4 regions of the Rhizobacter sp. P1_G5 genome follow, and region 3 is predicted to be linked to each of the others. Evidence: predicted binding sites of a transcription regulator. Region 3 holds the regulator's gene; each other region holds the start of a gene.
What was found. Region 3 encodes LexA, which represses DNA repair genes until DNA is damaged. Its sites were predicted from a motif close to ACTGTATNNNNATACAGT; they were not measured.
Positions count from the first base shown of each region.

Region 1 (2,196 bases), on a different contig from region 3:
TCTTGCGCAGCCGGTGGATGTAGACCTCGATCGCGTTGTTGCTGACCTCCTCGCCCCATTCGCACAGCCGCTCGACCAGCTGGTCCTTGCTGACCAGCCGGCCGGCGCGCTGCAGAAGCACCTCGAGCAGGCTCAGCTCGCGCGCCGACAGCTCGACCATCTGGTCGTTCAGGTAGGCGACGCGACCGGTCGCGTCGAAGGTCAGCGGGCCGTGGCGGATCACGCTCGACGCGGTGCCCAGGCCGCGCCGCGTCAGCGCGCGCACGCGGGCCTCGAGCTCCTGCAGCGAGAACGGCTTGGCCATGTAGTCGTCGGCCCCGAGGTCGAGCCCCTGCACGCGCTGCTCGACGCTGTCGGCCGCGGTCAGGATCAGCACCGGCACCGCCGAGCCGCGGGCGCGCAGCTTGCGCAGCACCTCCAGGCCGTGCAGCTTCGGCAGGCCGAGGTCGAGGATCAGCAGGTCGAATTCATGGGCCGACAAGGCCGCGTCGGCCTCGGTGCCGCTCGCGACATGGTCGACCGCGTAGCCGCCGTTGCGCAGCGAGCGCAGCAGCCCGTCGGCCAACACCTGGTCGTCTTCGGCGATCAACACGCGCATGGCTGCCTCCTGTGCGGCTCGAGACCCGGCCGCTGCGGGATTGTAGGGAGTGGTCCGGCAGGGATCGGAGATCGGCGTCAGAAAAGACTGTACAAACATCCAGCCTTTGCCATAATCCGCGCAACTCTAGGAGATCGCCCCATGGATGCCCCCGTCAAAGCCGCCACCCTCAACACCGAAAAGGCCAAGGCCCTGCAAGCTGCGCTGGCGCAGATCGAAAAGCAGTTCGGCAAGGGCTCGATCATGCGGCTCGGCGAAGGCGAGGTGATCGAAGACATCGAGGTCGTCTCCACCGGTTCGCTCGGCCTCGATGCCGCGCTGGGCGTCGGCGGCCTGCCGCGCGGCCGGGTGGTCGAGATCTACGGCCCGGAATCGTCGGGCAAGACCACGCTGACGCTGCAGGTCATTTCTGAAATGCAGAAGCTCGGCGGCACCTGCGCCTTCATCGACGCCGAGCACGCGCTCGACACCGCCTACGCGCAGAAGCTGGGCGTCAACCTGCAGGAGCTGCTGATCAGCCAGCCCGACACCGGCGAGCAGGCGCTCGAGATCGTCGACGCGCTGGTGCGCTCCGGCTCGGTCGACCTGGTGGTGATCGACTCGGTCGCGGCGCTCACGCCGAAGGCCGAAATCGAAGGCGAGATGGGCGATTCGCTGCCCGGCCTGCAGGCCCGCCTGATGAGCCAGGCGCTGCGCAAGCTCACCGGCACCATCAAGAAGACCAACACGATGGTCATCTTCATCAACCAGATCCGCATGAAGATCGGCGTGATGTTCGGCAGCCCCGAAACCACCACCGGCGGCAATGCGCTGAAGTTCTACGCCTCGGTGCGGCTCGACATCCGCCGCATCGGCAGCATCAAGAAGGGCGAAGAGGTCATCGGCAACGAGACCAAGGTCAAGGTCGTCAAGAACAAGGTGTCGCCGCCGTTCAAGACCGCCGAGTTCGACATCCTCTACGGCCAGGGCATCAGCCGCGAAGGCGAGGTGATCGACATGGGCGTCGAGGCCAAGGTGCTCGAGAAGTCCGGTGCCTGGTACGCCTACAACGGCGAGAAGATCGGCCAGGGCAAGGACAACGCCCGCGAGTTCCTGCGCGAGAACCCCGACCTCTCGGTCGAGATCGAGAACAAGGTGCGCGAGGCGATGGGCATTCCGCTGCTGCCGACCGCTGGGGGTGCCACGCAGGCGGCTGCCGCCGATGAAGCCAAGCCGGCCAAGAAGGCTCCCAAGGAGCCGAAGGAAGCCCGCAGCGAGTAAGTCGGCGAACAAGTCCGGCAGGCGGGTTGGCGATGCGGCAGCGGCTCTCGCTGCGCGGGCGCGGCGTGCAGTTGCTGTCGCAGCGCGAGCACAGCCGGCAGGAACTGCGGCGCAAGCTGCTGCAGCACCTGCGTGCCGACGATGCGCCGCTGCCGGACGATGCCGACCAGCAGGTCGATGACGTGCTGGCCTGGCTGCAGGACAAGGGCTACTTCAGCGAGCAGCGCTTCGTCGAGAGCCGGGTGCATGTGCGCGAATCGCGCTACGGCAACCTGCGCATCCGCCAGGAGCTGGCGCAGCACGGCGTCACGCTGGACGCCGACCAGGCGCAGCGCCTG
Region 1 covers NZ_JBFUCB010000125.1:5-2,200, forward strand. Annotated here, with positions in the region: partial or broken gene AC1D12_RS11585 (response regulator transcription factor) at 1-598, opposite strand, end outside; gene recA (recombinase RecA) at 740-1,858, shown strand; gene recX (recombination regulator RecX) at 1,891-2,196, shown strand, end outside.
Region 1: a site for LexA is predicted at 685-702, ahead of recA (recombinase RecA). Genes of this name have one in related genera too.

Region 2 (2,196 bases), on a different contig from region 3:
TTGAAACCCGGCCGGTACATCTGCTGCAGCGCGCGCGTGGCCGTCGCAACGAGCTCGCGCGTATCGGTGGTCGGCCGCACCATCGGCACGGTCATGCTCGGACTGTGCTGGCGATCCTGCTTGCGATGCGGGCTCGTCGTGATGAAGACGTGGACCGCTCCCGCCGCACTGCCCTGCTGCCGCAGCTTCTCGGCCACGCGTGATGTGAAGTCGCTGACGACCTGCTCAAGCTCGGCCAACTCGGTCACAGCGCTTCCGAACGACCGCGAGCACATGATCTGCTGCCGGCCTGCCGTGGTGTCATCGAGGCCGAGGCACGAGGTGCCACGCAGCTCCAGGAGCGTCTTCTCCAGTACCACGCTGAACTGGCTGCGGAGTGCCGTGACGTCCGCGTTGGCCAGGTCTCGCACTGTGCGGATGCCAGCCTCCGTCAGCCGCGCTCCGATGCGCCGGCCGATGCCCCACACGCAACCCACCTCGGTGACACCCATCACCGCATCGAGCTCGGTTTGGGTCATCTCGCCGAAGTTGCACACCTGCGCAAGGGCCGCCGGATACGAGCCCGGCTTGCGATCAGCCGTCTTCGCCACGTGGTTGGCCAGCTTCGCGAGGGTCTTGGTCGGCCCGAACCCCACACTGGTCGGCAGTCCGGTCCACTGCAGCACCGTCCGGCGGATGTCTCGGCCGATCTCCACAAGGTCGCCGCGCACACCCTCGAAATCGAGGAAGCATTCATCGATGCTGTAGATCTGCTGCCGCGGCGCGTACTGCCCGACGATCGACATCATGCGGCTGGACATGTCGCCGTACAGCTCGAAGTTGGCGGACAGCGCGATCAGCCCCGCCTCGCGCTCCAGGTGCCGCACCTGGAACCACGGCTGCGCCATCTGCACACCAAGATCCTTGGCCTCGTTGCTGCGCGCGATGCAGGCGCCGTCGTTGCTCGACAGCACGACGACCGGCCGGCCGTTGAGCGAGGGCTTGAACACCCGCTCGCAGCTCACGTACATGTTGTTGACATCGACCAGCGCAAACATGGCGCAGCCTCAGACGGGCATCGCCTTGATGGCGTTGGTCACCACACCCCAGACCTGCAGCTCCTGGGCCGCGCGCGGCACGACATCGGCGCAGCTCGGGTCGGTCGCCACCAGGCGCAGCGACGATCCCTGCGTCACCAGCCGCCGGCACATGAACTCGTCGTCCACGACGGCGATCACGATGTGGCCGCTGGCTGGATGGACCGAGCGGTCGACCAGCACGATGTCGCCGTCGTCGATGCCAGCCTCTCGCATCGCACTGCCGCTCACGCGCATCAGGAAGGTGGCCAGCGGGTTCCTGATCAGCACGTCATTCAGGTCCAGGCGCCCGACGCCCGAATCCTGCGACGGCGAGCCGAAGCCGATGGCCACGCTGGCGCGCGGCACCACGGCTGGCCCAGGTGATTCCCGGCCAACACGCGTGACTCCTTCGCGTGGCAGCTGACTACTGTTCATTCATACAGTATATTGCAGCACCCCGCCAGCCGGCGAGGCACGAGCACACGGAACCTTGAACTCATGAAACCCGCTGACTTCAACACCCTCGATGGCGTCGTGACGGCCATCCACCCGGGCATCGACGCCAACGAAGTGCAACTGGGCCTCGCCCAGGGCCTGCAGATCGTCATCAAGGTCTCTCACGAGGTGCAGAACATCCTGAAACTGCAGCAAGGCGGGCGCGCCTTTGGCTTGGTGCACCCCACCTCGATCGTCCTGCTGGAGGAGCCGGCGGCGAGCTTGCCCGCGACGTTCAATCAGCTGGTGGGCAGCGTGCGCGACGTGGGCCAAGGCGACGACGACGATGTCAAGGTCGGGCTCGACCTACCCAATGGACAGACCCTCATGGCGCGCATCACGACCGAACGCGCCGAGTCCTTGAACCTGACAGCTGGTGCACCGGCGACAGCCGTATTCAAAGCTGGTAGCGTCATCATCGGCGTTGACCAAACTGCCGTCCACTAGGAGCACACCCCATGGAGAGCAGCCTTCCGATCGAGCAGGTGTTTGGCCGAATCAGCTCCGAGGTGGAGCTGCAGTCTTTCGTCGAGCGGTTTCACCTGAAGCCGTTGAAGGCGAGCGTTCCTTCGCGGAAATACATCGCCGAGTGGACGGGCACGGTCGACGGCAAGGCCGTGTTCTCGCGCCACCGTCGGCTCGC
Region 2 covers NZ_JBFUCB010000311.1:2,817-5,012, reverse strand. Annotated here, with positions in the region: gene AC1D12_RS20140 (Y-family DNA polymerase) at 1-1,037, opposite strand, end outside; gene AC1D12_RS20135 (LexA family protein) at 1,047-1,427, opposite strand; gene AC1D12_RS20130 (TOBE domain-containing protein) at 1,557-2,000, shown strand; gene AC1D12_RS20125 (hypothetical protein) at 2,012-2,196, shown strand, end outside.
Region 2: a site for LexA is predicted at 1,485-1,502, ahead of AC1D12_RS20135 (LexA family protein). Genes of this name have one in related genera too.

Region 3 (2,196 bases):
CGCGGGGCCGTCGACCAGCCTGGCCAGCCGCGCCGCAGGCAACGCCTCACCCGCCGGCCACGGACGGAACAGCCGCAGCCGCCCTTCCTCGATGCGGCCGACCGGGCCGGCGTCGCCCGAATCGAAGGCCTCGATGCGGTAGGTGTGCACCTTGCGCACGTCGGCCGCGCCATGCACCACGCCGCCGAGCACCGCGACCACGCCGCGCGCGCCGGGGTGCTGCGCAACGGCGACCGCATCGAGCAGGTTCTGCGGCCCGTCGGGCTGCAGCGAGGTGGCGGGCCGCATCGCCGCCGTCAGCACCACCGGCTTGGCCGGCGCGAGCACGCGCTGCAGCAGCCACGCGGTCTCCTCCAGCGTGTCGGTGCCATGCGTGACGACCACGCCCGCCACCTCGGGCCGCGCCAGGTGGTGCGCCAGCCGCCTGACCAGCGCGCGCCACACGTCGGCGCTCATGTCCTTGCTGTCGACCTGCGCGACCTGCTCGGGCTCGAGCGGCACCGCGGCCAGCGCCGGTACCGCCTTCACGAGCTGCGCGACGCCGAGCTGCGCCGCGGTGTAGCCGATGTTGTCGCCGGCGGCCGCCGAGGTGCCGGCGATGGTGCCGCCGGTGCCGAGCACGACGACGATCTGATCAGTTCTTTGCATTTTTCACGAAGCTGGATAAAAATACAGTCACTGGATGGATGTTCAGTCCACGCCATTTCACCAAGCCGAGGCCCACCGCGATGAACGAAATCCCGAAGCTCACCGACCGCCAGCAGCAGATCCTCGACCTGGTGCAGAGCGCGATCGAGCGCACCGGTGCGCCGCCCACCCGGGCCGAGATCGCGAACGAGCTGGGCTTCAAGTCGGCCAACGCCGCCGAAGAACACCTGCAGGCGCTGGCCCGCAAGGGCGTCATCGAGCTGGTGGGCGGCACCTCGCGCGGCATCCGTCTGCAGTCTGACACATTGCGCGCGCTGAACCAGAGCCGCGGCAAGCAGTTCAGCCTGCCGCTGCCCAGCCTCTCGCAGCTCACACTGCCGCTGGTCGGGCGCGTCGCGGCCGGCAGCCCGATCCTCGCGCAGGAGCACATCGACCAGACCTACCTGATGGAAGCCAGCCTGTTCGCACGCCGGCCCGATTTCCTGCTGAAGGTGCGCGGCATGAGCATGCGCGACGCCGGCATCATGGATGGCGACCTGCTCGCGGTGCAGAAGGCCAAGGACGCGAAGAACGGCCAGATCGTCGTCGCGCGGCTCGGCGACGAGGTCACCGTGAAGCGCTTCAAGCGCACCCGCACCAGCATCGAGCTGCTGCCGGAGAACCCCGATTTCGAACCCATCGTCGTGCCGTTCGGCGATGTCGACTTCGAACTCGAGGGGTTGGCGGTCGGCCTGATCCGCAACAGCATGCTGTGATGGAGGCCGCCGTGGTGATCAAGGCCCCCAAGGCGGCGAGTGCCGCGGAGTGCAAGGCGCTCGAGCAACTGCCCAACATCGGCCCCGCGCTGGCCGCCGACCTGCGGCTGATCGGCATCCAGGAGCCGAAGGACCTGCGCGGCAAGGATGCCTTCGTGCTGTACCAGCGCCTGTGCGCGATCACCGGGCAGCGCCACGACCCGTGCGTGCTCGACACCTTCATGGCCGCCACCGATTTCATGGGCGGCGCGCCCGCCGCGCCGTGGTGGGCCTACACCGCGCAGCGCAAGGCCCTGTTTGGGCAGGTGTGACGGCGATGCATCGACCAGCTGCTGGTGTGCGGCCTGCAGAGCGAGGTCTGCGTCACCCACACCTCGCAATCGGCGCTGGCGCTCGGCTACGACGTGATCCTCGCGAGCGACTCGCACGGCACCTGGCCCGACGCCACCTCGGGCGCCGACGAGATCATCGCCCGCCAGAACGAGGCGCTGGCCGCCCAGGGCGTGCGGCTGATGAGCACGCGGGAGATCGTCGGCCAGCTCGCACAGTTGGAGCGCTGATCAGCGCGGCGACAACACCAGCGTGTGCTCCGCCGGCGTGCCCCACACCGGCACGTCATCCACCTTCGCCCAGCGCTCGACGAAGCTGCGGTACAGCGGCGAAAACACGATGCCCGATTGCCCGCTCGACTGCACGAAGCGTGAGCGAGCCGGGTCGCCCAGGTCGTACAGCGCCCGCAGCGACGGCCCGTGCTCGGCCAGGTACAGCTCGCCGGTCGTCGCGTCCGGCCGCA
Region 3 covers NZ_JBFUCB010000060.1:4,006-6,201, reverse strand. Annotated here, with positions in the region: gene AC1D12_RS06880 (asparaginase) at 1-648, opposite strand, end outside; gene lexA (transcriptional repressor LexA) at 729-1,403, shown strand; gene AC1D12_RS06870 (helix-hairpin-helix domain-containing protein) at 1,403-1,714, shown strand; gene AC1D12_RS06865 (isochorismatase family protein) at 1,724-1,963, shown strand; gene AC1D12_RS06860 (penicillin acylase family protein) at 1,964-2,196, opposite strand, start outside.

Region 4 (2,196 bases), on a different contig from region 3:
GCATCGGGCGCCAGCAGGTGCAGCGGGCCGGCGTGGTAGCGGCCGCAGCAGTCTGCGTAGGGGTGGGGCAGGCCGCAGGGGCAGGTCATGTGAGGTCGAGGTTCCAGGTTTCTCCGACCAGATCGTGCCCGAAGCTGTGGTGGGGTTCGGTCGCGACCAGCCGGTAGCCTGCTGCTGCGTAGATGCCGCGCGCAGCCAGCAGGTTGGCATTGGTCCACAGCGTGATGCGGCGGTAGCCGGCCTGGCGCGCGYAGCGCTCGCACTCCTGCACCAGCCGGCGCCCCAGGCCCAGCCCGCGCGCCGACGGCTCGACCAGCAGCATGCGCAGTTGGGCCACGCCGTCCTGCACCGCCTGCGTCGCCTCGTCGCGCGCCTGCACGAGGAACACGCAGCCGACGTTCGCGCCGTCGCGCTCGGCGATCCAGCAGGCTTCGCGCGCGGGGTCGAAGCGTTCGATGAAGGCGGCGGCGATGCGCGCCACCAGCGCCTCGAAGCCGATGTCCCAGCGGTACTCCTGCGCATACAGCGCGCCATGGCGCGCGATCACCCAGCCGATGTCGCCCGGGCGGTGCGGTCGCAGCAGGTAGGGCTCGCGCGTGCGGCGCGCCGGGTCGTCGTCGAGCAGGCGCTGCAGCGTGCCCATCGCCTGCAGCAGTTGCTGCTGCGACGGCTCGTCCAGCGCCGCGAGCAGCGCCTGCACCTGCTGCTGCGAGCCGCTGTCGAGCGGCGCGAACGCGGCGCGGCCGGCCGCGGTGAGCGACAGGTGCGATTGCCGCGCATCGCTGGCCGACGGCGTCGCCTCGATCAGCCCGCGCTCGCGCAGGCCGCGCAGCAAGCGGCTCAGGTAGCCGGGGTCGAGGTCCAGCGAGCGCGCGAGTTCGCCGGCCGTCGGCTGCGCCTGGTGCGCGAACTCCCACAGCAGCCGCGATTCGGTCAGCGTGAAGCCGCTGTCGACCAGGCCTTCGTGCAGCACGCCGATGCGGTGCGTGTAGAAGCGGTTGAAGGCGCGCACCGCGACCACGCGATCGTTCGGGTCAGAAGAAGACATGCCCGGCATGCTGCCGTAATCAATTGCCAAAAGCAACTATAAATGTGCCAAAGGCTCTTTTGAACAGACTTGTAACGCCATGACCCCGTTTTCAAGTGGATCGATATACTGGATGTGCATACAGTAGTTCACATGCCTTCCGCCACCACTCACTTCGCCCCTCACGCTCGCGCGCCGCTGCCCGAGCGGCTGCACACCAGCGTGTGGCGTGGCAACCAGATGGGGCGCAGCGTCGAGCGCGCGCTGCCCAGCGGCTTCGCGGTGCTCGATGCCCAACTGCCCGGCGGCGGCTGGCCGCGGCGCGCGCTCAGCGAGCTGCTGCTGCCGCACCCGGGCCTTGGCGAGATCCGCCTGCTGGCCCCATGTCTTGCCGCCACGCAGCGGGCCGGGCGGCTGGTGATGCTGTTCGACCCACCGGCGGCGCTGTCGGCCTGGGCGCTGATGCAGATGGGGCTGGATGCCGAGCAGCTGCTGGTGATCGACACCGGCACGCAGGGCATCCCCGGTGTCGACGGCCGGCCGCACGAAGCCGGTGTCGATGCGCGGCTGTGGGCGCTGGAGCAGGCACTGCACAGCGGACATGTCGGTGCGGTGCTCGCGTGGTTGCCGCCGCGCCTGCGCGCCGAGCGGCTGCGCCGCTTGCAGGTGGCCGCCCATGCGCACGACGGCCCGGCCTTCGTGTTGCGCGAGATGGCGGTGCAGCAGCAGGCCAGCCCGGCGCCGCTGCGCCTCGCGCTGCGGGCCGGCGGGGCCGATGTCTTGAGCGTGCGCGTGCTGAAGCGCCGCGGCCCGCCGCTCGCCCATGAACTGCGGCTCGAGCTGCCGCCGGTGCTGTCCGCCAGCGCCACGCGCAAGGCGCGCGAGCTGGCGGCGCAGACGGTCCAGGCCGCGGCCGCCGTGCCGCCGCTGCGCGCCGCGACCTTCGTCAACCTCGCCTGATCCGGCACCTGCTGCACATGGGCACGCGATGCTCTGGATCGGTCTTCACCTGCCGCTGCTGTCGCTGGAATCCTTCCTGGCGACGCTCCCGGCGGGCAGCGGTGGCAGCGAGCCGCCCGTCGCGCTGGTCGAGGCGCACAGCATCGCCCATGCCAATGCGGGCGCGCAGGCGCTGGGCGTCAAGCCGGGGCTGAAGCGGGCGACTGCGC
Region 4 covers NZ_JBFUCB010000030.1:12,328-14,523, forward strand. Annotated here, with positions in the region: gene AC1D12_RS04080 (YchJ family protein) at 1-89, opposite strand, end outside; gene AC1D12_RS04085 (bifunctional helix-turn-helix transcriptional regulator/GNAT family N-acetyltransferase) at 86-1,048, opposite strand; gene imuA (translesion DNA synthesis-associated protein ImuA) at 1,181-1,987, shown strand; gene AC1D12_RS04095 (Y-family DNA polymerase) at 2,016-2,196, shown strand, end outside.
Region 4: a site for LexA is predicted at 1,156-1,173, ahead of imuA (translesion DNA synthesis-associated protein ImuA). Genes of this name have one in related genera too.